3 regions of the Thermohahella caldifontis genome follow, and region 3 is predicted to be linked to each of the others. Evidence: predicted binding sites of a transcription regulator. Region 3 holds the regulator's gene; each other region holds the start of a gene.

Region 1 (9,833 bases), 1.7 Mb from region 3:
GGCGAACCGCTTTCACGGCGGCAGACGGTGGTCACGGCGCTGGCCATTTCCCTGCTCAATCCCCATGTGTACCTGGATACCGTGCTCCTCATCGGCAGCATCGGCGGACAATACCCACCATCCGGCCGCCTGGTCTTTGCTGCAGGCGCCATCACCGCATCCTTTATCTGGTTCTTCTCGCTGGCCTACGGTGCGGGACGCCTCGCGCCGCTGTTCTCCCGCCCGGCCGCCTGGCGCATCCTCGATGCGCTGGTCGCGGCCATCATGTGGGGGCTGGCCACAGCCCTCTGGCAACGCACGCTGAGCCTGCTCGGCGACACGCCGCTGGCCAGCCTGGGCTGAACTCAGGTTTCGGCGACCTGCTGGCGCCCGACCCAGACGCCCCCCAGGATAAGTGCCAGACCCGCCCAGGTCTGCCATTGAATGGGCTCGCCAAGCACGGCCGCAATCAGCATGAGTGACAGCGGAGGCGAAAGAAAGATAAGCCGACTGATCCGGGCCGCGTGGCGCGTCAGCCGCAATGCGGACACCCAGAGCACAAAGGTCAGGCCCATCTCGAAGCATCCCACATAGAGTGCGCCGGCCAGCGCCGGCAGATCGGGCCATTGAGGTCGCACCCAGACGGCCAGCAGCGGAATGGCCATCAGAAAGTTCTGGAACAGGCCTTCCACCGGTGGCCGCGGATCGCGTACACAGGCAATCCAGTAACCGGCCCAGAGCACCGTACTCAGCAGCGCCAGCCCCAGCCCCGTCAGGTCAACCGGTCCCAGCGCCCGCCCCCCATTGCCAGCACCGCCACCCCCAGGTACCCCAGCATCAGGGCGGCAATCATTCTCCGTGTCAGCGGTTGTCCGAGCAGGGGAACGGCCAGAACGGCCAGTACCAGCGCCCAGGTATAATTGACCGGCTGGGCAATCTGGGCGGGCAGGCGATCATAGGCTTCAAACAGGATCAGGTAGTAGGCAGCCGGGTTCAGGCTCCCCATGAGCAGTGCGCGCCAGCCGTGCCGGTTCAACCCCCTGAGGGCCGCGACCAGTTGGCCCTGCCAGCCCAGCACGCCGCCCAGCACGAGCGCGGAAACCAGACTGGCCCAGAACACCAGTTCGGGGGGCGACATCTGCGCCAGCGCCAGCTTGAAGGCCGTCGCCACCGTCGACCAGAGCAGTACCGCGCTGAGGCCGAGCAGCCAGGCCCGACGTTCCCTGTCCGCCATCACCATCAGTACACCGGGTTGTACCGGCCGGCCACCAGTGAGGCACGAAGGTCATCCGGCCGTTCCACCCGGTTCAGGCCCAGCGCGAAGGCCCGTTCGGCCACCGCCGTGGCAATCTCCAGCGAGATGTCCTGAATCCGCTCCAGAGAGGGGTAAATCGTACCACTCACCAGTTCGGTGTTGGTGACCTGTTTCGCCAGGGTTTCAGCCGCCACGAGAAAGAGTTCGTCCGGAATGAGGCGTGCCGAGGCAGCCAGCGCCCCCAGGCCGAGTCCCGGGAAGATATAGACGTTGTTGCCCTGCCCCGGCACAAAGCGGCGACCATCTATCGTCACCGGCTCGAAGGGGCTGCCGCTGGCAAATATGGCCTTGCCGTCACTCCACTCGTAGGCCTGCTCTGCCGTGCATTCTGACCGGGATGTGGGGTTCGAAAGCGCCATGATGACCGGTCTTTCGTTGAACCGGCACATGGCCTTGACCACCTTGCGCGTGAAGGTTCCCCCCACACCGGTTGCCCCGATCAGCACATCCGGGCGGATATGGTTCAGCGCGCCCAGAAAGGACAGGAAGGGGGCCTCATGAGCATAGGGCAGGTTGTGAGGCATGAGATCATCACGCTCGGCGCAGATCAGACCATGCTCATCCACAAACCACAGACGCTGCCGGGCTTCTTCATCAGTGAGCCCCTCCTTCACCAGCGCCTGACGAATGAGGTCGCCAATGCCCGTCGCTGCCGAGCCGGCCCCCAGAAACAGGATCCGCTGCTCCCGGAACGGCTTCTTGTGAATCCCGCCGGCGGCATAGATGCCGGCCAGCGCCATGGCGGCCGTACCCTGCACATCATCATTGAAACACAGCACCCGGTCACGGTATCGCTGAAGCAGCGCGTAGGCATTCGGGGTCAGGAAGTCCTCAAACTGGATGAGGGCCCGGGGAAACACCTCCTGCACCGCTTCGACAAATTCGTCCACCAGGGCAAGATAGTCGTCACCCTTGATCCGGGGCTGACGCAACCCGAGATAGAGCGGATCTTCCAGAAGATCGGTGTTGTTGGTGCCCACATCCAGCATGACCGGCATGCACTGTTCGGGCGGAATGCCGGCACAGGCGGTGTACAGCATGAGCTTGCCCACCGGAATACCCATGCCGTTTGCACCCAGATCACCCAGCCCCAGAATGCGCTCGCCATCCGTGACCACGATCATGCGCACATCGTCATCCGGCCAGTTGTGCAGCACGTCACGGATCCGGCCCCGGTGCTTCAGCGAAATGGTCATGCCCGCCTGCTGGCGATAGATATGTGCGTAGTTGAGACAGGCTTCGCCCACCGTCGGCGTATAGATGAGCGGCAGCATCTCGCGGATATTCTCCTGCACCAGGCGATAGAACAGCCGTTCATTGCGGCCGTGCAGGGCCATGAGGAAGATGTAGCGCTCGATATCGCTGGTCTTGCGTGACAGATTCTCGCGAACCCGCCGAAGCTGAGTATTCTGGTCACAGACCACGGTCGGCAGCAGGCCTGCCAGCTTGTAGCGTTCCCGCTCTTCTTCCGTGAAGGCCGTGGACTTGTTCAGGCGCGGATTTTGAAGCCGCGCCATGCCGGTAATCTGTTCGGTGTCTTTCATCCCCTACCCCATCGCAACATGTCAGTGTTGTCCGTGGGGTTCAAGTGTGCGCCTGACGGCAGTCAACCGCAATGCGCGGATGGGCGAATCCGCATAGCGGTTTACCGAAAGTTTACTCCTGAGGCAAGGGGCGCTTGCGCATGACCCAGGCCATGCCCAGTGTGACCGGCTCGGTCAGCTCATCCGACGCATCAAACATCCACAGATCACCATTGGGAGACAGGGCACCGCTCTTGCCATTGACCGTCAGCTGACCATCGCTCTCGACATGCACGGATACCGCAAGCATTCGCGGGCTGGAACCGGCACTCACATCCAGGGTGGTCAGCGTGCCTTCACCCTCGGCATCCAGCGTCAGCACGCCGCGCGCACCGCGCCAGCTGCCGCCGACTTTCTCCACCAGGTGAACCCAGTATTCGCCAGCCAGTTCCGCCTGCGTATGCTCGCGACCCTTCTTCAGACAGATTTCAAACCGGCCGCCTGTTCCCCATTCATCCTGAGGCTGAAGGGTTTCGCCTTCTGCCAGCACAGGCTTGATGCGCTTGTCCACCACCTTGCTGGTGGAGATCAGATCACCATTCAGACCGACAAAACCGAACAACCCCGCCCGGGCAGAACAACGCTCGTTCAGCCCTGTTCCGCCGCCCTCGGGCTTGCACTCGTCCATGGCCGCCAGTTTCGCCTCGGCCGCTTGCTGCGCCTGCTTCAGCATATCATTGGTCAGCGTCAGCCTGCCCTCGGCCGTCACTTCATACTGGTAGGCTGCGGCACCTGATGACCGCCCCGCCGGGGATCCCGAAATGAACTGGTCGACACGGGTTCCGTCAAGAAAGAACTGGCTCAGGTACATGTCCACACCCTCCTGGCTGGCATCTTCCCGGCTCCAGGTCAGGCAATGATACTCACCGGCCATCATCTTTCTGACCGCCTCCGTGCCGTCACCGGTGCCTTCAGTGGCGGCATCGGGAGTCAGCTGCCTGGCAAAGAGTTTCCAGCGTATCTTGTTCAGATCCAGCCAGGACACCACGCTGGCAGTGGTATCGTACATCCCCTTGGCATAGCTGTTGCGGCGATCCTTGAAATCGCCCTGTCCGGTCTCGCCACGGATTTCCATGCCGGCAGTCGTGGCTTCGTAGGTGACGTTCCCGTCTGCATCGGTATCATCCCGAAGCAGATTGAGCAGGCTGGCCTTTCCCGTGACCGAAACAATCAGCTGCCCCCACTGACCTTCCGCCCTGGAAAAGTCGGCTTCGGAGGCATTGAAGTAACCTTCCAGATCAAAACTGAGGGGTACAAACTCCCGATCCTTGAACTCTGGTGTCTCGGTGCAGGCGGCAAGACTCGCCATCAGGCCCACCATGACCCACCGCGAGGCGGTATTCCACACTTTGCTACGCATGATCTGTCCGTCACATTCCGTAAACAGGGATTACAGACTGCAATACTAGAGTCTGGAACCCAAGGTTACCTTGACGGGTTTGGCAATTCGGCACTCGGAGGTCAGCGTGAGACCCGCGCAGGCTGCCAGCCGTCACTGGCAAGGACGCCGTATCGGGACAGGGCCTGCGACATGTGACCCAGCAGCAGGGCCGGTTCCGGCACGTGATTGCGGTCGGTCACCACCCCCAGGCGCAGCCCTCCACAGTAGCTGATGAGAGAAATCCCCGTGCAGATCCGGCCCACCTGAGGCACCCAGAACATGACGTCATGCACCTTTCGGCCCATGAGATAGCGGGGGCGAGGCGCACCCGGCACATTGGACAACACCAGCGATGCCCGCTGACCGATCAGATCCAGTGCCGCATCCCGCAGCCCCGGCATCAGGCCGATGATGCTCATCATGATGTGCGCGAGTGCCGGCTGCCAGGACCGTTTCAACCGCTCCGCCTCGTACCGCACCCGGTACAGCCGCTCCAGAGGGTTGGCAGCATTCAGAGCCAGCGGCACCAGCGCCAGCCCGAAATGATTGCCCATTTCCAGCAGACTGGCCCGTGCTTCGGCCGTTTCCAGCGGCCGCAGGTTGACCGGCATGGCCGCCGTCAGGCGCGAAGGCGCCTCATCACCCCGGCTGCCGATCCAGTCCGCCAGCCCGGCGGATACCCCGCCCAGCAGCACATCATTGACCGTACCGCCCAGCGCACGGGCCGTGCGTTTCAGTTCAGTCAGGGGAATCGTATCTGACCAGGCCACCCGCTTGAGCGGACTGAGACGCTGTCCGGTCAACGGTGAGGGCGATTCGGGCGGCAGGGCCAGCAGTTGGGCAACCTCTGCCAGAACGGCTGCCGCCACCTGCCCCGGTGATTGTCCGTTGTCTGCCAGCGCCATCAGCCGTGCGGCCTTCTCGCTCCACTCACCACTGATGGACGTGATGCGCTCCAGCGCCCGGCGCAGTGTGTCGCGGATGCCGTGGTAGCGAACCGCCAGCCCGGGGTCGGGTCGCGTTTCCGCTGCGCGGCGTGGCGCGAGCGGCCGCACGTTGGGCGCATCATCGGACATGGCGCCGAAAAGGGCCGCCAGTGACAGGCCATCGGCGTAACAGTGGTGCACGCGCATGACAATCACGGACCGGTCACCGTAGCCGTCGATCAGCACAAACTGCCAGAGCGGATGATTTTCCGCCAGCGGCTGACTCATGAGATCACCGACCAGCGTGGCCAGCGCCGCATCGTCGGCAGCGCCGGGCAACGCCACGTGGCGCACGTGAAAATCCAGGTCAAATTCCGCATCCGGCTCCCAGAGCCAGATGCCGGAGTGGTTGACAGGCGTCCAGCCAAACCGTTCGACGGTGAGAAACCGTTCCCGTATCAGGCGGCGCAAATCGGCGGGGCGCATGGGATCCGTCACCGCCATTGCCGTGATGACCATGGGGTTGTCCGCACGTTCCAGCCGCAGCCAGACCGCATCCGCCCCGTTGACCGGTTCCCACGCCTGTTCCGTCATGCCTTGTCCTGCACCATTGCCGTCACCCCATTATGCACCAGTTCTCCCTCTTACAAAAATTAACACACGCGTACCAGTTTCATCTTATACTGGTAAATGTGAGGCCCTGTGCGGGCCGGCGAGCGCCTTTGGACTTTGGTCGCAATTCACGACGCAATCCACAAAATGACACGATCAAAGATGGCGCCCCCGTCAAAAATGCGTTACAAGTTAGAGAACAGTACAAGAATAAATGGCTTCGGCCAGACTGTGGAGGATCTCAGATGAAAGCGGCACACGCTCGCAAGCTGTTGCGGCCCATACCGCAAACCTACCGCGAAATGTTCTCCGGCCGGGTATATACCGTCGGCCAGGGCGCGGTGTCCGTCCGCAACCACAGTGCCGAGGCGGAACACACCGTCATTGGCGTTCACGGATTTCTCGAGAACCACTGCTACTTTACACAGACCTATCAGGCCCCGGATACGGAACTGATTCTGCTCACCTGCTCCAACTACCACATTCCGGTCAGTGGCCCGGTACCCGAACCGGCACCCTGGGAGCGGGAAATCAAGTACGCCGTGGCGACCATCGAATACGATGCCGCCATCCTCACGCAGGCACTCGAACATCTGCCCACCACACGCCGGATTCGCGTGCATGGTCATTCCCGGGGTGGCGCCGTCATCCTGGACGCCATCCGGCAGCGGCCGGAGCTGTTCCGCAATGTGGATGTGGTGCTGGAAGCCCCCGTATTGCCTCAGGGCAAGCTGCATCCGCTGGTCACCGCCCTGCTGGAGCCCGTCAGCCACGGCATGTGGCCCTGGGTGGTGCGCCTGGTCAACAGTTCCCCCTCCAACGTCTATGGCCAGACCTTCTTCGGCAAGATGAACCCGCGCAAGCGCGTCCTGCTGGACAAGCTGTTCACCGCGACCCGGGATCACCTGACCATTGTCCGGAACATCGAGAACATTCTGGACTGGATGGAGCAACACGGCCCGGAACTGTACACGCCCATCGAGCACGGTACCTTCCTGATTCCCAAGGTGGACCGGATTCTGGATCGCGGCGCCATGCTGGCCAGTGCGGAACAGTCCCCGAACACCTGGCGCATCGTGGAAACACAGGCGCAAAGCCACTTCATTACCCTGGACTCACTGGAATGGGTGCCGCCGCTGGACCAGGTTCCGGTGGCAGATGTGGCCTGATCCGCTTTCCCGGACGATCAGATCTGCTATCATGCGCCCGGCCAACAAGGAGACGGGCGCATGTCACTGGAAAAACTGCTGGATGTATCTCCCCGAACGGAAGCGGCTCACCGGCTGCAACGGGTGCTGGTGGCCTACCATCACTTCCGCCAGGACAAGATCAGCCATCCCTGCTATCCGGATCTGCCCGCACTGAGCGCATGGCAGATTGAACGCCTGAAAACGACCCACCGGGATCTCTATTCGGATCCGGCCTATCACACCGCCCTGCACTTTCTGATTGACGAACTCTATGCACCGAAGGATTTCAGCCAGCGGGATGCGGATCTGGAACGGGTGTTTCCCAAGATGGTCAAACTGTTACCCGACGCCGTACTGGATCTGGTGGCCGACCTGGTGGAACTGAACCACCTCACGCAAAAGCTGGACCTGGATCTGCTGTCCCGGCTGACCGCCGAAACCGGCATCGACGCCCTGGACGCGCTGACCTGGGCACAGGCCTATCGCGCCTGTGACAACCGGCCCTTGCGGGAACAGCAGCTCAGACTCATCCATGATGCCGGGGTGGCCCTGGAACGCTATGTCCACTCACACGTCCTGCGCTGGACCCTGAGTGCCACACGCGGGCTGGCGGAAAGCAAGGGCCTGGGCGAGCTGCATCAGTTTCTGCAGCGCGGATTCGAGGCTTTCTCGACCTTGCAGAACGTCCCCGTGCTGCTCGATGAAATTCAGCGCCGCGAAACCGCCATCATGGTGCACCTGTTCGAGTGCGATCCGGCACCGGACTGGCCGCAGCGCCCGCATGCGCCCGATTCGGGGATCAGACTTCAGGCCCCAGAGCTTCATCCAGATGCCGGTTGATGGACTGCTCCACCCGGCTGCGGAAAGGCCGGAACATCAGTCCCAGCTCCATGATCAGACTGAGCCGCCCCTCGGGCAGGGCCAGTGACCCCTTTACGCCCCGACCGCTGAATTCCAGCGTGTCGCCCCGCCAGTGCCAACGGACACCGAACCGCTCCGCCAGATCACGCGCCAGCTCGTCGGCCAGGGCATGCGCCTCTTTCTGGCTGAGCTGGTGTGAACGCTGAATTTGAATGACAGACACCTTGACCTCCATCATGGACTGGCCGCGCAGTATACCAAAAATGAGGCCATTTCCCCGTCGGGGAATACCGTACAGGTGCATCCACCGGCAAGGGACGCTAGAATGTGCCCCTGATTTCACCAGCGCAACGGATTCGGCATGAGCGACGACCAGACCATAGATTTCGGCTTCAGAAAGGTTCCCGTACAGGAAAAGGAAAAGCATGTGGCCCGCGTGTTCCACTCCGTTGCGGGCAAGTACGACCTCATGAACGACCTCATGTCCGCAGGCATTCACCGGCTCTGGAAGCGCTATACCATTGACCGCAGCGGCGTACGCCCGGGACAGAAGGTACTGGATATCGCCGGCGGAACCGGTGACCTGACCATGATGTTTTCCGACCGCGTTGGCCCCACGGGTCAGGTCATTCTCTCGGACATCAATGAATCCATGCTGCAGATGGGCCGTGACCGCCTGATCAACAAGGGCTACGGCCGAGTCGAGTATGTACAGGCCAACGCCGAAGCCCTGCCGTTCAAGAGCAATCATTTCGACATCGTCTCCATTGCCTTCGGTCTGCGCAACGTCACCCGCAAGGACAAGGCGCTGGCCGAAATGTGCCGGATCCTGAAACCGGGCGGACGGCTGCTGGTGCTGGAATTTTCCAAGCCCACCAGCGAAACCCTGTCCCGGATCTATGACGAATATTCCTTCAAGGTGCTGCCGGTGATGGGTGAGCTGGTGGCCAATGACCGGGACAGCTACCAGTATCTGGCGGAAAGCATCCGCATGCACCCGGATCAGGAAACCCTCAAGGGCATGGTGGAAGCGGCAGGCTTCGTCCGTTGCGACTACACCAACCTGACCGGCGGCATTGTTGCCCTGCACACAGGAGTCAAGCCCTGAGATGAGTCTGGATACCACCCGCACGGCCACGGCCATCGCCCTGGAAAACCTCCTCAACCGTCTGGCGGAACTGGATCTGGGTGTCTACGCCAGGCTGCATGCACTGGAGGGCCGGCTGATCCGCATCGAAGTGCGCCCGCTCCCCGATGCCCTATGGCTGCAACCCGGCCGCCCCCTGCGGGTGCTGGCTGCAGCGGACGACGCCGATGGCACCCTGAAGGGCACGCCGCTCACCCTGATCCGCTTCCTCACCGGTCAGCCGGGAGAACCGCCGGCATGGGAAGGCCCGGAAGATCTGTTCCAGGCACTGCACGGTATCTTCCAGATCGAAGAGCCGGATCTGCAGCCCCTGCTGGCCCGCCTGACCGGCAAGACCCCGGCAGAGTTTCTGGCCCCCCTGTTCAACGAAGGCACCCGATTGCTGCGACAGGTAAAACGCCAGTTTCTCGAAGATGTGCGCGAGTACCTGCTGAACGACAGTGGGCTGGTACCTCATCCGGAGGCTGTCAACGCCCTGGAGCGGGATGCCCATGCCCTGGCCAGCCGCACTGACGAACTGGAAGCGCGAATCGCTGCCATCGAAGCCCGGCTGAAGGACCGCAAAGCGTGAAAAGCCTGCGCCGCCTGATCCGCATCCTGATTGTCATCACGCGCTACCGGCTGGACACCTTCATACCGCGCCAGCACCTTCCCCTCTGGGCCCGCGTGCTGGTACGGCTCGGCCCCTGGTCCTTGATGCCGGCGCCGGACATGCCCCGTGGCGAACGGTTGCGCCGGGCACTGATCGAACTGGGCCCCATCTACGTCAAGTTCGGTCAGATCCTCTCCACCCGGCTGGATCTGCTGCCTGACGATCTGGCCCGGGAACTGGCACAACT
Region 2 (9,833 bases), 430 kb from region 3:
GGTCGCCTGGCAGGGATGTGCCGAGGCGGGGCTCTGCTACCCCCCTCAGAAACAAACGGTTCTGTTCGTTCCGGCCGGCGACACGGCCTCAACGGCCACAGGCAACCCATCCGCCACGCAGACCCCCGCGGGTAATACCGACCCTGCATCAGATGCTGCCGCAAACGAGCGCGTCACACCCGTCTCATCTGCCGCCTCACTCAGCGAAATCAATACCGAATCCGCAAGCGACCTGGCCAGCCTTCTCAGGGGGCAGGCCGGCTGGGTCACACTGGCCATCTTTCTGGTTCTCGGCATCGGCCTGGCCTTCACACCCTGCGTCTTTCCCATGATCCCCATCCTCTCCTCCATTGTCACGGGTAGCGGCCATATCAGCACGCAGCGTGCATTGGTTCTCTCGCTCGGTTACGTACTGGGCATGGCCGCGACTTACGCTCTGGCCGGTGTCCTGGTCGGTATCTTTGGTGCCAGTGCCAACATTCAGGCCTACATGCAGGAACCCTGGCTGATCGGGCTGTTTGCACTGCTCTTCGTCCTCCTGGCCCTGTCCATGTTCGGATTCTACGAACTTCAGTTGCCCGCTTTCATCCGTGACCGGCTTGCCAGCAAAACCCAGAACGCCCGGGGCGGCAGCCTGCCCGGTGCCACCGTAATGGGTGTCTTCTCGGCGCTGGTCGTATCGCCCTGTGTTTCCGCCCCGCTTGCAGGTGCTCTCGTTTACATCAGCACCACGGGAGACGGGCTGCTGGGCGGTGCGGCACTCTTTACTCTGGGGCTGGGCATGGGCATCCCGCTGATCATCATCGCCGTCGGCGGCAAGCGCTTTCTCCCCAGAGCGGGCGGCTGGATGGAGTCAGTCAAGGCGGTATTTGGTGTTCTGCTGCTGGGCGTTGCCGTCTGGCTGCTCGAACGCATCCTGCCCGCCCCGGTCACGCTCGGGCTCTGGGCCCTGCTGGCCATTTGCAGCGCCGTATACATGGGGGCCTTCGGGACGCCCCAATCCGGCTGGCAGAAATTGTGGAAAGGTATCGGTCTGGCATTGTTTGTCTATGGTCTCATGCTGCTGACGGGAGCGGCCCTGCATGCGGAAGATCCGCTCAGACCCCTGGCCCCCCTGACCCGAACTGTGGCTGTAGCGGGTGGTACCACGGTTCCGGCAACTCAACCGAAGTTTCGTCGGGTGACCTCCATTGATGAACTGGAAACGGCCCTGCAGGATGCCCGCGCCCGGAACCAGCCTGTCTTTGTGGATTTTTACGCAGATTGGTGCATCAGCTGCAAGGTTGTTGAACGAGAAGTCTTCACGGATCCGGAAGTGGCTGGCCTGATGGGGCGCGTGGCGCTCATCAAGGCCGACATCACCGAAAACGACGAGGCCAATCAGGCACTTCTGAACCGTTTTGGCCTTTACGGCCCCCCCGCCTACCTGTTTTATGACCAGACGGGCCGGCAACGCGCGGATCTCAACTGGATCGGCGAAATCGATGCCCCCAACCTGAAACGCATCCTGTCCGACTTGCTGTCTGCTGAAAGCTGACGCTGCAGCATCAGCGCATGCAGCGTCAGCAGATCTGATTGCGCAAGTCGGTGTCATGCCGTACTGGGGAACCCTCATGCACTGATTGCCCTTCCCGGAGGCAGGGCGCTTACGTTGTCACGGGTTCTGCCGGACGCTCAGGAGCCTGCCTGCTTGCGAATGTGGTAATAATAGATGGCATCCCGCTCTTCGCTGAGCAACAGCTCATGACCGAGGAACTGGCAGAATCTGGGAATATCACGCTTTGTGGACGGGTCGGTGGCACGGACTTCCAGCACCGCACCCACTTTCATGTCCATCACACGGTTGTGCAACAACATCACGGGCTCCGGACAGTAGAGTCCGGTTGCGTCCATGACTTCATCAACGGCATACTCCGACATCGTCTACACTTACTACCAGTCACTTTCGGGGAGCCTTATTGTATATGATTCGGGTGATTATTGAACGCCAGATTGCCGAAGATCTGGAGCAGCCCTACCAGCAGGCCGTGAGGCAGATGATTCAGTACACCGTTCGGGTGCCCGGATTCCTCTCCGGAGAGACCTTCCGGGATATCCGCAATCCGCGCCACCGTTACGTCATTTCCAACTGGCGTTCACTGGAGGATTTTGAGCGCTGGTGGCATTCGGCTGACCGCAAACGCATGATGACGGACCTTCAGCCCTTTCTGGACGGGCCGGAAAAAGTCCACATCCTTGAACATGCCTGAGGCTGCTCGTGCTGCTTTACTTTGAAAACGGCGTTGTTCGCGACATCGTCAAGCCCGGGGATCCCGATTGTAACGTCGAAAAGGGGCGTTCCGTCCGCACCCTGCTTCCGGCAGACACCCCTGACGACCTGCAGCGCGCCTGGCACGATGCCCTTGACCAACAGCGCCCGCTGTGTCTCGTCATCAAGCCATCCGGGCAAGCACCGCTTCAGACCTGGAGTTACTACCCCGGTGACACAGCCGGTTCCGGCTGGATCGCGGCCGAACCGGCCACGACCCAACAGCAGCACCGTCTGCAGGTCTGGCAGGATCAGTCCCGGCCGCCTCACCCGCTGCGCCTGAAAAACCGGATCGCCCACACCCTGCTTGCATTCAGCCCTGCCCTCCTCGCCTCATTTCTTGTCAGCGTCATCCCGCCGCCCTGGACCTGGCCGGCTGCACTTCTGCCTGCACTGGGACTGGCATTCGGCGTCGCCGGTTATCTGAGCCGGCCGGCACGCATTCTGAGGGAGACAGTGCTGAAATCCGGTGCTTCCGATATGGCTACTTATTTCGCTGTCGGCAGACTCGGCCCCACTGCCGAATTGCTCGCCCGTTTCCGCCATGAACAACAATGGATGAAGCGGCTGACTGCTGCCTGCAGACACCAGACTGCTCACTGCACATCCCTGCTGAGCACCTGCGAGCAGGAGAAAAGCGCCCTCGAGGACGAACTCCGGTCTCTGAGGGAGAAGCTCCGGACATACGAAGACACCTTTCGAGAGATCCTTGCCAATCTGCACGCAGAGACCGGTGAATGTGCTGTCACCGAGAACCCGATACCCAATCTCTCCATCGCGGATCATGAAGAAGTCATTCTCGGCGATCTCTCCCGGCTGAACGACGGGCTGACTGCAATCCTTGCTGCACAACATGAAACCCGGGAACAGACGCTGGCACTGATCCGCAACATTGGCGAAATCGCTGCCCAGATCAATCTGATCGCACTGAATGCAGCCATCGAAGCTGCCCGTGCCGGAGATGCCGGGCGCGGCTTTGCCGTGGTTGCAGACGAAGTGAGAGCCCTGGCGCAACGTACACAGGACACACTCACCGCGAGCCAGCTGTCCACAGATGACACCAGCCTGCACGCCGCACGGGACTGGTCTCAGCAGGTGGAACAACTCAAGGCCCGGATTTCCGTCAGCCTTGATCAATCAAGGACCGCATTGACACAGATGCAGTCCATCATCGCCACCCTCAGCACAAGCGTTGACAGGCTCGAGACCAGAGAACAGCAACTCCGTCGGCAGCTCATTCCGCTGGTTGCCAACTCCTCGCGTCCGGAGCCGGGCGCCTGGCACAGCGAAGAACAAAATCGCTGAGCGCTTTTGCCGCCGCCTCGAGATTATCCTCATGCGTACGACCCGATGACTTTCTCGGCATCAGATCGTGATTGCCATCCTCAATCCACACCAGTCCGACATTGGCAGGCAACCAGGATGCCACCGGCTCCCGGGCCGAACCAAAGGGATCCCGGGTGCCCTGGATGACCAATCCCGGAAGGCGGCATGCCGCCATATGCTCAGTACGCAACCTGTCCGGTTTGCCCGGAGGATGAAAGGGGTAACCCAGCGCTGCCCATCCACAAGGATGAACCCCGAATTCCCCCGCTGCGGCCGCAAGCAGGCTGGCCATTCGCCCGCCCATGGATTTTCCGGCGACAATCACCGGATGACCGACCGGGACAGACCGCACAGCGTCCGCAAAAGCGTTGAGCAGTTTCGGCGCCCGGTCAGGGGGTGCCTTGCAGCCTTCCGTCCTGCGCCGGGCCATATAAGGAAATTCAAATCGCAACACCGTCAGGCCCAAGTCGGAAAGCCGGCCGGCCATCGTCGTCATGAACGGACTGTCCATGGGGGCGCCGGCACCATGGGCAAGCACAACCACCGGCTGTCCATCCAGCCATTTTCCATCCTTCAACGTGAACAAAATGTGCTCCAATAGATTTTTGTCAATTCTGACATATCACAGATGTGGCAACATAACCGAAACACCTTGATCCAGGAGTCGTCAGATGGCACCCGTTTACCCCTCGAGCCAGCGCAAGATCGAATGCAGGGACTGCGCCCTGTACGAACTCTGTGAACCGGTGGCTGCCGGCCCGCAGATTCTCGACCTGATCGAACCCCGGATCCGCAAGGATATCACGCTTGATGCAGGCGAGCAGCTCACGCAGGAAGAGCAGCCCGCAGACTTTTTCTATGCGGTCACGACTGGCTCGTTCAAGCTCGTGAACCAGACCCTGTCCGGCCAGCAGGTCACCGGATTTCTCTTTCCCGGCGATCTCATTGGCCATGAGGCCCAGCACAGAGGGCAATACGGAGCCACCGCCATTGCGCTGGAACCTTCTCGCGTGTGCGGCCTGTCCATTGAAGACTTGCGCCATATTCTGGGCAATGTGCACCCCATCTATCAGCGCCTGATCAACCTCTATGCCCGCCATGCCTACCTTCAGTTCCGCCAGACCCGACTGATCATGCCCCGCACCAGCGCCGCAGGCAAACTGGGTGCCTTCCTCTTCGATCTTCATCTTCGTGCGTCCGAACGCGGTTTCGACGGCCTGCATCTGCGCCTGCCCATGAATCGTGCCGACATCGCCAGCTTTCTGGGGCTGACACAGGAAACCCTCAGCCGAGTGTTTACGCGCCTGAAACGCGACGGTGTGCTTGAGGTCAGCGCCAAGCACATCCGCATCCTGAACCTGGAAAGCCTGCAGCGTCTTGCCGCGGAATAGCCCCTGAAGCAGAGATCTGCTTCAGGATGCGATGCTGATTTGACGTACATCAAACCCGCAGGACGCAGATGCGCGATAATTGGCCAGGCAGCAGGTTCAAAGTTGACTTTGGTCAGGCAGGAAGCCTATCCTACGCGCGGCCTGAGTTCGGGCCCCGCATCCCAATAACCACAATAAATGTCAGGCTTTGAACTCTGCGCTACACTGTCGAAGAGCAGCTGGCTCACTACTTCAACCAAACCGGGTATGGAAGTCAATCGATGAACACAGCAAGTGCAACTGAAACCTACAACTACAAGGTGGTGCGTCAGTTCGCCATAATGACTGTGGTGTGGGGCATTGTCGGCATGGCCGTTGGTGTCCTCATTGCCGCTCAGCTCGTATGGCCCGAACTGAACACCCAGTATCCCTGGTTCCACTTCGGACGCCTGCGTCCTCTGCACACCAATGCGGTCATTTTTGCATTCGGTGGCTGCGCCCTCTTTGCCACGTCCTACTATGTGGTACAGCGTACCTGTCAGACCCGTCTGTTCTCGGACACGCTGGCAAGCTTCACCTTCTGGGGCTGGCAGGCCATCATTGTCGCCGCAGCCATTACGCTGCCACTGGGCCTGACCTCAGCCAAGGAGTACGCTGAGCTGGAATGGCCGATTGACATCGCCATCACCATCGTCTGGGTTGCTTACGCCATCGTATTTTTCGGCACGGTTGCCAAGCGCAAGACCAAGCATATCTACGTGGCCAACTGGTTTTATGGTGCCTTCATTCTGACGGTTGCCGTTCTGCATCTGGGTAACAGTGCTGCGCTGCCGGTTTCCGCCTGGAAGTCCTATTCCGTCTATGCAGGAGCAGTGGATGCCATGGTTCAATGGTGGTACGGACACAATGCCGTGGGCTTCTTCCTGACAGCCGGCTTCCTGGGCATGATGTACTACTTCGTTCCCAAGCAGGCCGAGCGCCCGGTTTACAGCTATCGCCTGTCCATTGTCCACTTCTGGGCCCTGATCGCCACATACATCTGGGCCGGCCCGCACCACCTGCACTACTCCGCCCTGCCTGACTGGGCACAGAGCGCCGGCATGGTCATGTCTCTCATCCTTCTCGCACCCTCCTGGGGTGGCATGATCAACGGCATGATGACCCTGTCCGGCGCCTGGCACAAGCTGCGCACGGATCCGATCCTGCGTTTCCTGGTGGTCTCCCTGTCCTTCTACGGCATGTCCACCTTTGAAGGGCCGATGATGTCCATCAAGACCGTCAACGCCCTGTCTCACGATACGGACTGGACAATCGGGCATGTTCATTCCGGCGCACTGGGTTGGGTGGCCATGGTTTCCATCGGCTCCATCTACCACCTCATCCCGCGCCTCTTCGGTCTGCGCGAAATGTACAGCGTCAGTCTCATCAATGTTCACTTCTGGCTGTCCACTATTGGTACCGTCCTGTATATCGCCTCCATGTGGGTCAACGGCATCATGCAGGGTCTGATGTGGCGCGCCGTGAATGCTGACGGCACACTGACCTACTCCTTTGTGGAAGCGCTGAAGAACAGCTACCCCGGTTACACGGTACGGGTGTTGGGTGGTGCAATCTTCCTGGCCGGCATGCTGATCATGGCCTACAACGTCTGGAAAACGGTACGCCAGCGTGACGCCATTGCAGCCGATAACGTACCTGTAGCAGCCTGAGGGAGGACACACCATGAATCATGAAGTGATTGAGAAAAAACTCCCGCTGATGATCCTGCTCACGCTGATCGTGATCAGCTTTGGTGCACTGGTCGAGATCGTGCCCCTGTTCTTCCTCAAGAGCACGACAGAGCCGGTGGAGGGGCTGAAGCCGCTGTCGGCTCTCGAGCTGGAAGGCCGGGACATTTACATCCGGGAAGGCTGCCATGTCTGCCACACCCAGATGATTCGTCCCTTCCGTGCCGAAACCGAGCGCTATGGTCACTATTCGGTAGCGGGCGAGTTCGTGTATGACCACCCGTTTCTGTGGGGCTCCAAGCGCACCGGCCCGGATCTGGCCCGGGTTGGCGGCAGGTACAGCGATGCCTGGCACCGGGCGCACCTGTATAATCCGCGTGACGTGGTACCCGAATCCAACATGCCGGCATTCCCGTGGCTGTTCCGGAACAAGCTGGATGGCAAGTACACTGCTGCCAAGATGGAAACCCTGCGCAAGCTGGGCGTGCCCTACACCGACGAGCAGATTGAAAATGCCCGTTCAGAGGTGGAAGGCAAGTACGAAATCGAAGCACTGGTGGCCTATCTGCAACAGCTGGGTACAGTCATCACCAACAAACGGTAACCGGTATGGACATCAATACACTGCGCGGCATTATCACGATCCTCGTCATGATCACCTTTATCGGGCTGGTCATCTGGGCCTGGTCCAAGCGGAACAAGGCCGACTTCGACGAGGCAGCTCAGTTGCCCTTTGCGGACGAGGAGCTGGCCGCGCGGTCCACCCAAAAAGCGGAGAACGAATAACATGAGCACGTTCTGGAGCCTGTGGATCACCGTGATCACACTGGGCGTCATCTTCGGATGCGCCTGGCTTCTCTGGGTTACACGCAAGAGCCAGAAGTTTGATTCCGAAACGGATCAGACCATGGGCCACGCGTTTGACGGTATTGAGGAATATGACAATCCACTGCCCAAGTGGTGGCTGTTCCTGTTCATTGGTACCATCGTATTTGCCCTGACCTATCTGACACTTTACCCGGGCCTGGGTAACTGGAAAGGGCTGTTGGGCTGGTCTTCCGCCGGCCAGTGGGAAAAGGAGGTTCAGGAAGCCGAAGCCAAATACGGCCCCCTGTATGCATCCTTTGCAGAAAAGCCCATCGAAGCACTGCAAAATGATGCCCAGGCGCTCGATATTGGTCGCCGCCTGTTCCTCAACAACTGCGCCGTCTGTCATGGCTCCAATGCCCGCGGCGGTCTGGGTTTCCCCAATCTGACCGACAATGACTGGCTCTATGGCGGCACGCCGGATCGCATCGTGGAAACCATCACCAACGGCCGCAATGCCATGATGCCGGCCTGGGGAGAAGTGCTCGGTGAAGACGGCGTGAAAAACGTGGCGGCTTATGTCCTGTCACTCAGCGGTCGTGAGGTGGATGCTGAACGCGCAGCCAAGGGCAAGGAAATCTTCCAGACCAACTGTGCAGCCTGCCACGGTGCAGACGGCAAAGGCAATCAGATGGTGGGTGCACCCAATCTGACCGACGATGTCTGGCTCTATGGCGGCACGGAGCAACTGGTAGAGCAGTCTATCCGCCATGGCCGTCAGGGCAAGATGCCCGCCTTCAGGGAGCGTCTGGGCGACGACAAGATCCACCTGGTCGCCGCTTACGTGTATAGCCTGAGCAGCAAGAAGCAATAAGGTATCCGGATGGGCGGCATCGCCGCCCATCTTTTGATACCATCTATTCCTATATTGTCATACTGAATATGAAAGCAGGTGCGCCATGGGCAGTAAATTTCCGGTCAAGAATGTCACTCAGGACAAGCCCGCCTCCCAAACCATTGAGCTGTATGAAAGCCGCAAGCGGATTTACCCCAAGGAAGTGAAGGGGCGCTTCCAGCGTATCCGGACCGTGACCCTCTGGATGCTGATGGCCGCCTATTTCGGATTCCTGTGGATCCCTTTTGAAGGCCAGCAGCTGATCTACTTTGATCTGCCCCACAGGCAGTTCCACCTCTTTGGCACCACATTCTGGCCCCAGGATTTCTACCTGCTGGCGTTGCTGCTCATTACCGCAGCCTTTGGCCTGTTTTTCGTGACCACGCTTTTCGGACGCATCTGGTGCGGTTACACCTGTCCGCAAACCGCCTGGACCTTCATTTTCATGTGGATCGACGAACGCGTGGAAGGCAGCCGCAACCAGCGGATCAAGCTGGATGTGGCGCCCTGGACAACCGAAAAGATCCTGAAGAAATCCGTCAAGCATGGCCTGTGGTTATTTGTCGCCTTCTGGACAGCGGTTACCTTCGTTGGCTATTTCTACCCCATCCGGGAGCTGATTCCGGATCTCTTCACACTCAACGCAGATTCCGGCTGGGCATACTTCTGGGTCTTCTTCTTTACCGCTGCGACTTACATCAATGCGGGCTGGATGCGCGAGCAGGTCTGCCTCTACATGTGCCCCTATGCCCGCTTCCAGTCCGTGATGTACGATCAGGACACCTGGGCGGTCTCCTATGACTACAACCGCGGCGAGCCACGGGGCAAGCGCAAGAAAGGTGTCGATCACAAGGCCCTGGGCCTGGGTGACTGTGTGGACTGTACCCAGTGCGTACAGGTCTGTCCCACGGGTATCGACATTCGGGATGGTCTGCAATACGAATGCATCGGCTGCGCGCTCTGTATTGACGCCTGCGATGAAATCATGGACAAGATGGGCTACCCGCGCGGCCTGATCCGTTACTCGACCGAGCACGAGCTGGAAGGCAAGCAAACACACGTTTTCCGGCTCAAGTCGGTCGGTTATGGTCTGGCCATGCTGACCATGATCGGCGCCATTATATTCCTGCTCGGACACCGTGTGCCCATTGATGCTGAGGCGATCCGCGATCGTGGTCAACTGTTCCAGACAAGTACGCGCGGTTATATTGAAAATGCCTATACACTCAAACTGGCCAACATGGATACGCATCCACACAAATTCAAAGTTGAAGTGAGCGGAATCCCGGGTGCTGAACTGGTTGGAGACTCGGTATTTGAGATCAATGCATCTTCTGTTCGAGAGATTCCTGTCACGGTAGAAGTACCACCCGAGTCACTTGAAAACAGCCGCTATGAGA
Region 3 (9,833 bases):
TTTTCCGGGTTTCCAGAGTCCGTCAGCGATCATCCACTGTCGGAGGGTCTCGGCTGACAGCTTGTATCCATGCAGTGCGGTGAGTTTTTCACAGGCAAGCGTTGGTCCGAAATCAGGGTAGCGTGTGCGAACCAGAGAGAGTACTTCCTTGCGCACGGCCCCGGGAATTGCATTGCCCGGGCGTTTACCGAGATGGCCGGAAACCAGTCCTGACGGCCCCTTCTGACGAAAGCGGGCGACCAGACGCTTAACTTGCCGGACACTCAGCCCAAGCTGCCGGGCAGCTTCCTGTTGCCGAAGCTGTTTTGCGGTCACCTGCTGAATGATTGCCAGCCGATCGATCGCTTTTTGCGTCATTGCAATGGTCTCCTCTGCCATTGCCCCCTCCTGTATCCCAAAAGGGGACATTTTAGAATTGCGAGAAGGGGACATTACAGCTTTGGGCTAACAAAAATTTCTGAAGGGGTTGACAGGCGCGCCCAAAATCCTGAGAATACGCGCCTCGAAAGCGTGGCAAGGTAGCTCAGTTGGTTAGAGCACAGCACTCATAATGCTGGGGTCGGCGGTTCAAATCCGCCCCTTGCTACCATGTCTTCCTTGGAAAGGCTGCCTGAATACCGGCGGCCTTTTTTATTTCCGTTTGCGTCTTTTGTCTCTCTTTGCATCACGTTGTGGCGGGCCCGGAATTCAGGGGGCATTCGGCGCGGGGACGTCTGTTGCGGCGTGCACCTGTCGTGAGGGTTGTCCGTCCGAATGACCCGCCTGATACCGACCGGCAACTCAGGATGGCCGGGCACTGAGACCGTTGCGGGTTTTACGGATCCAGCTTTCCACATCTGCCATCACATCATCCGGCCGGCGTCCCTGGGTCGGGATGGGCGGGCCCAGCACCACCTGGACCGTACCCGGATATTTGGCGACCGTGCCGCGTGGCCAGCAGTCACCGGCATTGTGGGCGACCGGAACGATGGGCACGCCATTGCGGATCGCCAGCGACGCGGCGCCCTTGTTGTAGCGCACGGTTTCACCCGGCCGCACGCGGGTGCCTTCAGGATAGATGACCACCCAGCGGCCGGCCTTGAGCGCCTCGGAGCCTTGGCGCAGCAGTTGTTTGATGGCGGTCGTCGGCCGATTGCGGTCGATGGCAATGGGGGCCAGGTGACGCACGGCCCAGCCGTAGAACGGTATGGCGAGCAGTTCCTTCTTGAGTACGGCCGACTGGGGCTGTATCAGCCAGCCCAGCAGGTAGGTTTCCCAGGCGCTTTCATGGTTGGCGCAAACCACGCAGGGTGTGTCCGGCAGGTTTTCCCGGCCATGGATCCGGTAGCGTATGCCGGCAACGGTGCGAGCGGTCGTCAGGATGGCGCCGGCCAGTCTTTGGGCGAGGGCGTGCCTGCTCCGGGCGGTGAGCAGGGGACCGAGCACCAGGAACAGGGTGGTGTACACCACCATACCGGGCCCGTACAGGGCATAGAACAGGACACCGCGAATCCAGGGCAACCCGTTTCTCCTTTGTGACGAATTCCGAGCGGGGAGCGCAAGCCTAACAGGTCAAACCTTTCCGGATCAATCCGACTTTTTTGCCATGCGCATTGACCGGCGTCAACATGGAAGGGGCGGGGGCTTCGTATACTGAACCTGCCTGAATATCTGATCTGCCCGCAGAAGGAGGCTGGACGATGATTCAGGCAAAGGTAATATCCGTGAATCCGGTGGAGATATTCAGGCCCTCCCAGGTAGCGAATACGATGCCCCATGACATGAAAGGACTTTCCTGGCCGGCCACGACGAGCTGGACTGCGCTGCTGTATCCCGGGGCAGTCGGCTGGCTGCATCGTGCGGAGCCGTTGCCGAGTGTGCAGGTGGATGCGCTGGCGCAGCACCGGGTATTGCTGACACTGACCGTGCCGCGAATGGAGAGCATGCCCTTCAGCAGCCATGCGGATGTCCGCGCCCGGTGCCGGTATGTCAGTTACGTGGTTCGGGAAATTGATCTCTACCGCCCCCTGCTGGCCGGTCGGGTTGCAGGCATGCACTGGGTGGCCGATCTGGTTCGGTTGCTGTGTCCGCTGGAGCTGACCAAGCTCATGTACAGTCTGAACCGGAAGCTGGGGGTATCCGCGGAGGGGCCCGCGGCCCGCTCGGTGGAGCTGGGCGGGCCGCCGCCCGAAGACGGTGTGTTGCCGTTGCTCAGTGGCCTCGGGTTCACCGACCTCTGTTTCAACTTTGTGGACGGCGAGCACTGGGCCCACGCCACCTTGCAGCAGTGCATCAGTCTTGCCGGGAGTCTGGGATTCGAACGGCTGCACTTTCGTGTCGAATCCGCGCGGGATCTGGATTCCCTTTTGAGGCTGTGCATGCCGGCATCCGTGTTCGTGGAAAGTGATCTGGAAGCCTGTCGCAGCCTTCTGGGTGGTTTCAGAGAAACGGTGCCGGGGTTTTTCGTGCGGTCATCCGGACTCCCTGAAGTGGACGCGCTCTGCGGCCTGGGGTTGGGGGGAATTTCCGCCGCGGCCGAAGGGTTCTGGCAGAACACGGTGCGTCTGGATCACTACTATGAAGCGCTGGATTCCGGTCGGCTGCCGTTATCCGGGCATGGGGGCAAAAATCTACCCATTGAGAGATAATTCCGCCTTTAACCTCCCAGTCTTTTTGGTGTACACTGCCCACATTGCAAGCATTTCATGTTCAGCTTTTCTGGGAGGGATGGCGGATGGGTCAACGGATCGCTTCAGCACCGGATGTGCTGACCAACGATTGTACGCATTGCAGCCTCGGCAAGCTCTGCATGCCGATTGCCGTGTCGGTCGAGGAAATGGATCGCCTGAACGAGGTGATTCATCAGGGGCGCGTTGTGGATCGTGGCGAGCACATATTCTATCAGGATGAACCCTTCCGCTCCTGTTACGCCGTCAAGAGTGGTTCCATCAAGACCTATACCGTCAGCGAAGACGGCGAGGAGCAGATTACCGGCTTCTACCTGCCGGGTGAAGTGCTGGGCCTGGATTCGGTGACCATGGATCGCTATACCTCCTGTGCGATTGCGCTGGAGCGCAGCAGTGTGTGCGAGATACCGCTGAACAAGCTCGAGGAGCTGGCCGGGCAGATTCCTTCCCTGCAGCACCATTTCTTTCAGCTCATGAGTCAGGAGATTCGCGGCAGTCGCCAGCTGGCCGTCATGCTGTCACGGAACTCGGCAGAGGAGCGACTGGCGTCCATGTTCATTGCCCTGAGCAAGCGTCATGAGCGGCGTCATCTGTCGCCGTATCAGTTCCGTCTGCCCATGCCCCGGGCTGATCTGGGCAACTATCTCGGCCTGGCGGTGGAAACCGTCAGTCGTCTGCTGACCCGGTTCTCGAAGATGGGGCTGATGGATGTGAAGGGTCGCGATGTGACCATTCATGACCTCGAGGGGTTGAAGGAAGTCGTCTCCCACGCGACAAGCTGTGAGCGGGCCTGAGAGAATCAGGTCTGCGCATTCAGGTGCCGGAGAACCCGTTCCACCTGTGCGCCCAGATCCCTGCGCCAGGGTCTGGCTTGTATGCCGAAATCATCCCTGAGTTTCTTGCTGCTGGTATGTGACCAGGCTGGCAGCCTGGGGCTGTTTTCCGTGTTCTGCACAAAGTTCAGCGTTCCTTCAATATGGGCCGTTTCCTGTATGTAGCGGACCAGTTCCCGCACACTGACATCTTCCACGCCACCGTAATGATAGACATCCCAGCATTGGGCACCACAGAGAATCTGCTGCGTCATGGCGGTGACCACGCGGGCGACATCGTCTTCGCACACGGGGGAGCAGCGGCTGTCTTCGGGGGCCGGAACCGGTTCATGTGCGCTGAGGGTTGTCAGTATCCGGTGCAGCCAGCCGTCGCGGTTGGAGGTCAGCCGCCAACCCAGACGCAGAACGATGCTCTGGGGGTGTCGGGTCATGAGGTAGCGTTCACAATCGGCCAGGCTCTGTGTCAGAGGCGTGAGGGGCGCCACGGGGCTTCGGCTGGTAAGTCTTTCCGGGGGCTGGCTCTTCAGTATCAGGCAGCTGGACAGCGCCAGTACCGGGCTTTCGGTGTCCAGTCCCCATTGTGTGACCTGCTCCATGGCACCCAGCATGGCATGGCTGGCCTGGGGGGCTTCTGCGCAGGTTTGCAGGCAGGCAAAGCGGGCAGCATGTATCAGTAGTCTGGCATGGCTCAGCGGTCTGGAGTGGAGGAGGTGGCAGTCTCCCGAAAGAATCGGGTGCACGGCGATGCCCTTGTCCATCAGGCGCCGCAGAATGGCGGTGCCCATTGCGGTTTCACTGCCTGTCACGATGACCGTCAAAAAAGGTTCCTCTCTGAATTCAAATGGGACATGTGTACCACCGCAAGGGGCGGAGATCTGGCATAATCATAACGTAGCCATGGTAAGTCCGCCATCCGAAGCGGCATCCACCTGCAATGAGGAAGAAGATGATCAAGAGTCAATCTCATATCGCGGCACCGGTTCCGCAACCCATCATGGACCGCGCGGCACAGCTGATCCATCGCGTGCGCTATGATCAGCCGGCATCCCAGCACGTGGACCTCATGTACGAGGTCATCATGGACATGACGGTGTCGGGCATGGAGTTTTATTTCATGGAGCCCCTGCGTCGCGTCAATGCCGGCAGCATGACCATGAAGATCGCTCAGATGGGGCTTTCGAGCACCCAGAAGGGCATTCGCATGGTCATCAGGAAGGTGTTGCACCGGCTGACGGAAGAGCAGCTGGTGGCCATCACGGGCTTTATCGAGGAGATTCTGTTCGAGGCCGAGGAGGCAAAGGCCGCCTGATCGGCTTCAGACAGCCTGGCGAGGCACCCTGGCGGTCAGGCCGGTCGTCAGGGTGTAGCTGATGGTGTCGGCATGGCGTGCGACTTCGTCCACGCTCAGACCGGGCCCCCAGAGTTCGACGGGGGCGCCGACGTCCACATCCGGATAATCGGTCACATCCACAGTCAGCATATCCATGGAGACCCGCCCCACAAGGGGTACCCTGTGGCCGGCAACCCGGACAGGCGTGCCGGTTCGGGCATGGCGCGGATAGCCGTCTCCGTATCCGGCAGCGACCACCGCAATCCGGCTGTCACGCGGCGCGGTCCAGGTGGCGCCGTAGCCGACGGTTTCGCCCTTTCGTATCCGGTTGACCGCAATCACCTGGCTGATCAGCGTCATGACCGGTTTCAGCCCGAGCGCTTCGGCGCTGCGATCCGCATAAGGGGAGGCGCCGTAGAGACTGATGCCGGGTCGTGCCCAGGTTTCACGGGGATGAATGCCGTTGAACAGGGCGGCGGAATTGGAGGCGCTGAAGTCCAGTGCCCCGGGCAGTGCTTCGGCCAGCCGGCTGACCGTGGCGTGCTGATTGTGCCAGTGTTCGCCTTCGGGTTCGTCGGCGCAGGCATAGTGGGTCATGATGCCGCGCAACTGGTGGTGGCTGTTTTGCAGGGCATCCAGCCAGGTTCTGACTTCCGATGCAGGCAGGCCCAGGCGGCCCATGCCGGTGTTGAACTTGAGCCAGATGGCGCTACCGGTTGCGGTTCTGATCCAGTCCCACTGGGAGGGATGGTGGATGACCCATTCCACCTTGCCCAAGTGAAGGCCCTCGTCCCATTCATCCGGCGAGTAGGGGCCCTGAAGTATCAGTACGGGCGTCCGGATGCCGGCATTACGCAATGCAACAGCTTCATCCAGGCAGGCGACGGCAAGCCGTTCGTTGAGATCTGCCAGGGCGCGTGCCACCAGCACCAGATCATGTCCGTAGGCATTGGCCTTGAGCAATGTCATCAGCCGGGCCGTGCCGGCTATGCCCCGGAGACGCTGCATGTTGTGGCGCAGGGCCTGGGTGTCGATCCGGGCGATGAGCGGTCTCACTCGTAGTTCGCTCCCGCATACTCGGGCGCGAGATCCTCGAAGCGCGTATAGCGTCCCTGGAAGGCAAGGCGAACAGTGCCGATGGGACCGTTCCGCTGCTTGCCGATGATGATCTCGGCAATTCCCTTGTCGGGCGAGTCTTCGTGGTAGACCTCGTCCCGGTAAATGAAAATGATGACGTCGGCATCCTGCTCGATGGCGCCGGATTCCCGCAGATCCGAGTTGACCGGACGCTTGTTGGGGCGCTGTTCGAGGCTGCGGTTGAGCTGGGAGAGGGCGACCACGGGGCAATCCAGTTCTTTCGCCAGCGCCTTGAGAGACCGGGAAATTTCGGAGATTTCAGCCGTCCGGCCTTCGTTGTTGCCCGGCACCCGCATGAGCTGCAGATAGTCGACCATGATCAGGCCCAGCTTGCCGCCGTGCTCGCGCGCCACGCGCCGTGCCCGGGAGCGCATTTCCGTCGGGCTCAGGGCGGGCGTATCATCGATGTAGAGCGGTTTGTCCTTGAGCAGGTTGATGGCCGAGGTCAGGCGGGGCCAGTCTTCGTCATCCAGTTTGCCGGTCCGGACCTTGGTCTGGTCGATACGGCCCAGTGACGAGAGCATCCGCATGACGATGGAATCGGCGGGCATCTCCATGCTGAATACCAGAGTGGGCAGACCGGTTTTCATGAGGGCGTTTTCCACCAGGTTCATGGCGAAGGTGGTTTTACCCATGGAGGGGCGGCCTGCGACGATGATGAGGTCGGAGGGCTGCATGCCCGCGGTCATGTCGTCCAGATCTTTGAAACCGGTTGTCACCCCCGTGATGCTGGCTTCCTGCTCGTAAAGCTGCTGAATCTTTTCCAGCGTCTTGACCAGTACCGGGGCCACCTTTTCCGGGCCGCCCTGGTTGGGGCGGTCCTCGGCGATCTGGAAGACCTTGCGTTCGGCCTCATCCAGAATCTCCTCGCTCTTGAGGCCGGCGGGGTTGTAGGCCTGTTCCTGGATTTCATTGGCCGCGGTAATCAGCCGGCGCAGCACTGCGCGCTCCCGGACGATGTCCGCATAGGCCCGGATGTTTGCTGCGCTGGGGGTGTTGCGGGCCAGCTCGGAGAGATAGGCCAGTCCGCCTGCCTTTTCCAGTTCTCCGCGGCGTTCCAGTTCCTGAGACACCGTGATGGCATCCAGAGGCTGGCTTTCATTGGCCAGTCTGGAGATGGCTTCAAAAATCAGCCGGTGCTCTACGCGGTAGAAGTCCTGGCTGGTGATCAGGTCGGAAACATGATCCCAAGTGCTGTTGTCCAGCATCAGGCCTCCGAGGACGGACTGTTCGGCCTCATTGGAATGAGGGGGCGTGCGCAGTTTCTGGGTATCGTCTTTCACGGCAGGCAGGTACTCTCGGACAGCGAAGTTAGGGATGCGTATTATGGCTTTTTGCGGCAGGGTTGTGAACGCTTGAAACGAAAAGGGCAGCCCGGTGGGCTGCCCTTGCGGTCATCCTTCGTAAAGGATTACTCGGCCACGATGATCAGCTTGACTGCAGTGGTCACATCGCTGTGCAGCTGCAGGGTGATCTCGAATTCACCGGTTTCGCGCAGCGGACCTTGCGGCAGGCGCACTTCGCTCTTGTGAACTTCGGTGCCTGTGGCGCTGATGGCTTCCGCGATGTCGCGGGTGCCGACAGAGCCGAACAGCTTGCCTTCGTCACCGGCCTTGGCAGTAATGGTAATTTCCTTGCCATCCAGTGCTTCGGCGCGTGCCTGGGCAGCTGCCAGCTTTTCGGCAGCCTGCTTTTCCAGCTCGGCACGACGTGCTTCAAATGCTGCCAGGTTTTCCTTGGTGGCAGGTACGGCCTTGCCATAAGGAATCAGGTAGTTGCGTCCATAACCCGGACGGACGGTGACCTTGTCACCCAGGTTGCCAAGGTTGGCGACCTTCTCGAGCAGAATCACTTCCATCTTGCTAAACCTCATTTCTGGGGCGAAACAGGGGCTTCGCCGGCTAATTCTTTACAGATCGTGGCTGTCGGTGTACGGCAGCAGGGCCAGGTAGCGTGCGCGCTTGATGGCAGTTGCCAGCTGACGCTGATAGCGGGCCTTGGTACCGGTAATGCGGCTGGGTACGATCTTGCCGGTCTCAGTGATGTAGCCCTTGAGCAGCTCGATGTCCTTGTAATCGATCTCTTTGATGCCTTCGGCCGAAAAACGGCAGAATTTGCGGCGGCGGAAAAAACGTGCCATGGATGTGCCCCCTTATTCTTCGGTAGCGTCGTCGGATTCGTCGTCGGATTCGTCGGCTTCGGTTGCCAGCGCTTCTTCACGGCGCGGCGCAGAAGCGCGGTCGTCACGACGTGATTCGCGGCTTTCGGCAGCCTTGATCGGCGAAGGCTCGGTTACTGCTTCGTTGCGACGAATGATCAGTTCGCGAAGAATGGCATCGTTGAAGCGGAAGGCGTGAGCCAGTTCGTCCAGCGTGGCCTGATCGCACTCGATGTTCATCAGTACGTAGTGAGCCTTGTGGATTTTCTGGATCGGATAGGCCAGATGGCGACGGCCCCAGTCTTCCAGGCGGTGAATCTTGCCGCCGTTGGCAGTGATGTTCGAGGTGTAGCGCTCGATCATCGCGGGAACCTGTTCACTCTGATCCGGATGTACCAGGATCACAATTTCATAGTGACGCATTGTCTCTCCCTTCGGTTTAAGGCAGCCGGCGAACCTTGGTTCGGCCAGCAAGGAGTTGAATCATGGATTTCAAGAGGCGGTAATTTTAGAGAGGTGGCGATCAAATTGCAAGCAATATCGGTTTGCAGGCAATGACTCGGGGCCGAACGGTTCAGGAGCCGAGTGTCAGGTGCCCGCTGTGCTCGAACGCTTCCAGCTTTTCCAGCCAGGGGGCAAGCACCAGTTTCTGTTCGGCCAGCCATTCGGGGTTGTAGTAGGTTTCCAGGTAGCGTTCGCCGGGGTCGCAGATGAGCGTGACCAGACTGCCCTGTTCGCCCGCCCGGATCATTTCACTCGCAAGCAGGAGTGTGCCGGCGAGGTTGGTGCCGGTGGAGCCCCCGCAGCGGCGTCCCAGATGGCGCATCAGCCAGTGGATGGTGGCCAGGCTGAAGGCGTCCGGGATGACCATCATGCGATCGATGACCTGAGGCTGAAAGGAGGGTTCGACCCTTGGCCGTCCAATGCCTTCAATCCGTGAGCCGGTCGCGAGTGTCAGATTCGGATTGCGTGTGCGGTAGTAGGGTTCGAACACGGAGTTTTCCGGGTCAACGACGCACAGTTGTGTGTTTTCGAGGTACTCCGGCCGGTAGCGGATGTAGCGGCCGATCGTGGCCGAGGTGCCGCCGGTACCGGCGCTCATCACCACCCATGCGGGAATGGGATGGGCCTCATGCTGCATCTGACCGAACAGGCTTTCGGCGATGTTGTTGTTGCCCCGCCAGTCGGTGGCGCGTTCAGCATAGGTGAACTGGTCCATGTAATGGCCGCCCAGTTCTCTCGCAAGTCGTTCGGCTTCACTGTAGAGAGCGGTGGCCGGTACCTTGTGACATTCGCCGCCATAAAATTCGATCTGGGCCAGCTTTTCCCGGGCGGTGTGTTCCGGTACCACGGCAATGAAACGCAGGCCCAGCAGGCGGGCGAAATAGGCTTCGGAAATGGCGGTGCTGCCGCTGGACGCTTCGATGATGGGTGTATCGGGTCCGATATGTCCGTTGCAGAGGCCGTACAGGAAAAGCGAGCGGGCCAGCCGGTGCTTGAGGCTGCCGGACGGGTGGGTGGATTCGTCCTTCAGATAGATCTGGATGCCGTGCTGCGCCAGAATGGGCAGGTCAAAGCGGATCAGGTGCGTATCGGCCGAGCGCTGATAGTCGGCCTGGATGCGGCGTATGGCATCTGCCACCCATTGTCGGTCTGAAGTGGTCATGCGGGTCTCTGACGGTGTGATAGCGGACATTGTGTTGCAGGTG

The links. Region 3 encodes FNR, which switches genes on or off when oxygen is low (the NO sensors DNR and NnrR bind a similar motif). Its sites were predicted from a motif close to TTGATNTANATCAA; they were not measured.
Region 1: the regulator FNR is predicted to act here: its motif matches at 8,072-8,085, upstream of AAIA72_RS15575 (polyhydroxyalkanoic acid system family protein).
Region 2: the regulator FNR is predicted to act here: its motif matches at 5,065-5,078, upstream of ccoN (cytochrome-c oxidase, cbb3-type subunit I).

Annotation. Positions count from the first base shown of each region.
Region 1 covers NZ_CP154858.1:3,204,835-3,214,667, reverse strand. The annotation lists gene AAIA72_RS15615 (LysE/ArgO family amino acid transporter) at 1-342, shown strand, start outside; gene AAIA72_RS15610 (DMT family transporter) at 345-722, opposite strand; gene AAIA72_RS15605 (DMT family transporter) at 752-1,213, opposite strand; gene AAIA72_RS15600 (NAD-dependent malic enzyme) at 1,219-2,838, opposite strand; gene AAIA72_RS15595 (hypothetical protein) at 2,951-4,237, opposite strand; gene AAIA72_RS15590 (wax ester/triacylglycerol synthase family O-acyltransferase) at 4,339-5,778, opposite strand; gene AAIA72_RS15585 (alpha/beta hydrolase) at 6,042-6,965, shown strand; gene AAIA72_RS15580 (hypothetical protein) at 7,026-7,826, shown strand; gene AAIA72_RS15575 (polyhydroxyalkanoic acid system family protein) at 7,786-8,070, opposite strand; gene ubiE (bifunctional demethylmenaquinone methyltransferase/2-methoxy-6-polyprenyl-1,4-benzoquinol methylase UbiE) at 8,209-8,955, shown strand; gene AAIA72_RS15565 (SCP2 domain-containing protein) at 8,957-9,565, shown strand; gene ubiB (ubiquinone biosynthesis regulatory protein kinase UbiB) at 9,562-9,833, shown strand, end outside.
Region 2 covers NZ_CP154858.1:1,075,830-1,085,662, forward strand. The annotation lists gene dsbD (protein-disulfide reductase DsbD) at 1-1,537, shown strand, start outside; gene tusA (sulfurtransferase TusA) at 1,675-1,920, opposite strand; gene AAIA72_RS05220 (antibiotic biosynthesis monooxygenase) at 1,965-2,249, shown strand; gene AAIA72_RS05225 (methyl-accepting chemotaxis protein) at 2,258-3,613, shown strand; gene AAIA72_RS05230 (alpha/beta family hydrolase) at 3,543-4,220, opposite strand; gene AAIA72_RS05235 (helix-turn-helix domain-containing protein) at 4,306-5,025, shown strand; gene ccoN (cytochrome-c oxidase, cbb3-type subunit I) at 5,286-6,713, shown strand; gene ccoO (cytochrome-c oxidase, cbb3-type subunit II) at 6,727-7,335, shown strand; gene AAIA72_RS05250 (cbb3-type cytochrome oxidase subunit 3) at 7,341-7,517, shown strand; gene ccoP (cytochrome-c oxidase, cbb3-type subunit III) at 7,519-8,412, shown strand; gene ccoG (cytochrome c oxidase accessory protein CcoG) at 8,498-9,833, shown strand, end outside.
Region 3 covers NZ_CP154858.1:1,510,728-1,520,560, reverse strand. The annotation lists gene AAIA72_RS07470 (ISNCY family transposase) at 1-378, opposite strand, end outside; tRNA gene AAIA72_RS07465 (tRNA-Met) at 513-589, shown strand; gene AAIA72_RS07460 (lysophospholipid acyltransferase family protein) at 781-1,500, opposite strand; gene AAIA72_RS07455 (hypothetical protein) at 1,680-2,627, shown strand; gene fnr (fumarate/nitrate reduction transcriptional regulator Fnr) at 2,714-3,460, shown strand; gene AAIA72_RS07445 (sugar nucleotide-binding protein) at 3,466-4,317, opposite strand; gene AAIA72_RS07440 (hypothetical protein) at 4,446-4,808, shown strand; gene alr (alanine racemase) at 4,815-5,885, opposite strand; gene dnaB (replicative DNA helicase) at 5,882-7,249, opposite strand; gene rplI (50S ribosomal protein L9) at 7,378-7,824, opposite strand; gene rpsR (30S ribosomal protein S18) at 7,876-8,106, opposite strand; gene rpsF (30S ribosomal protein S6) at 8,119-8,547, opposite strand; gene AAIA72_RS07410 (PLP-dependent cysteine synthase family protein) at 8,699-9,790, opposite strand.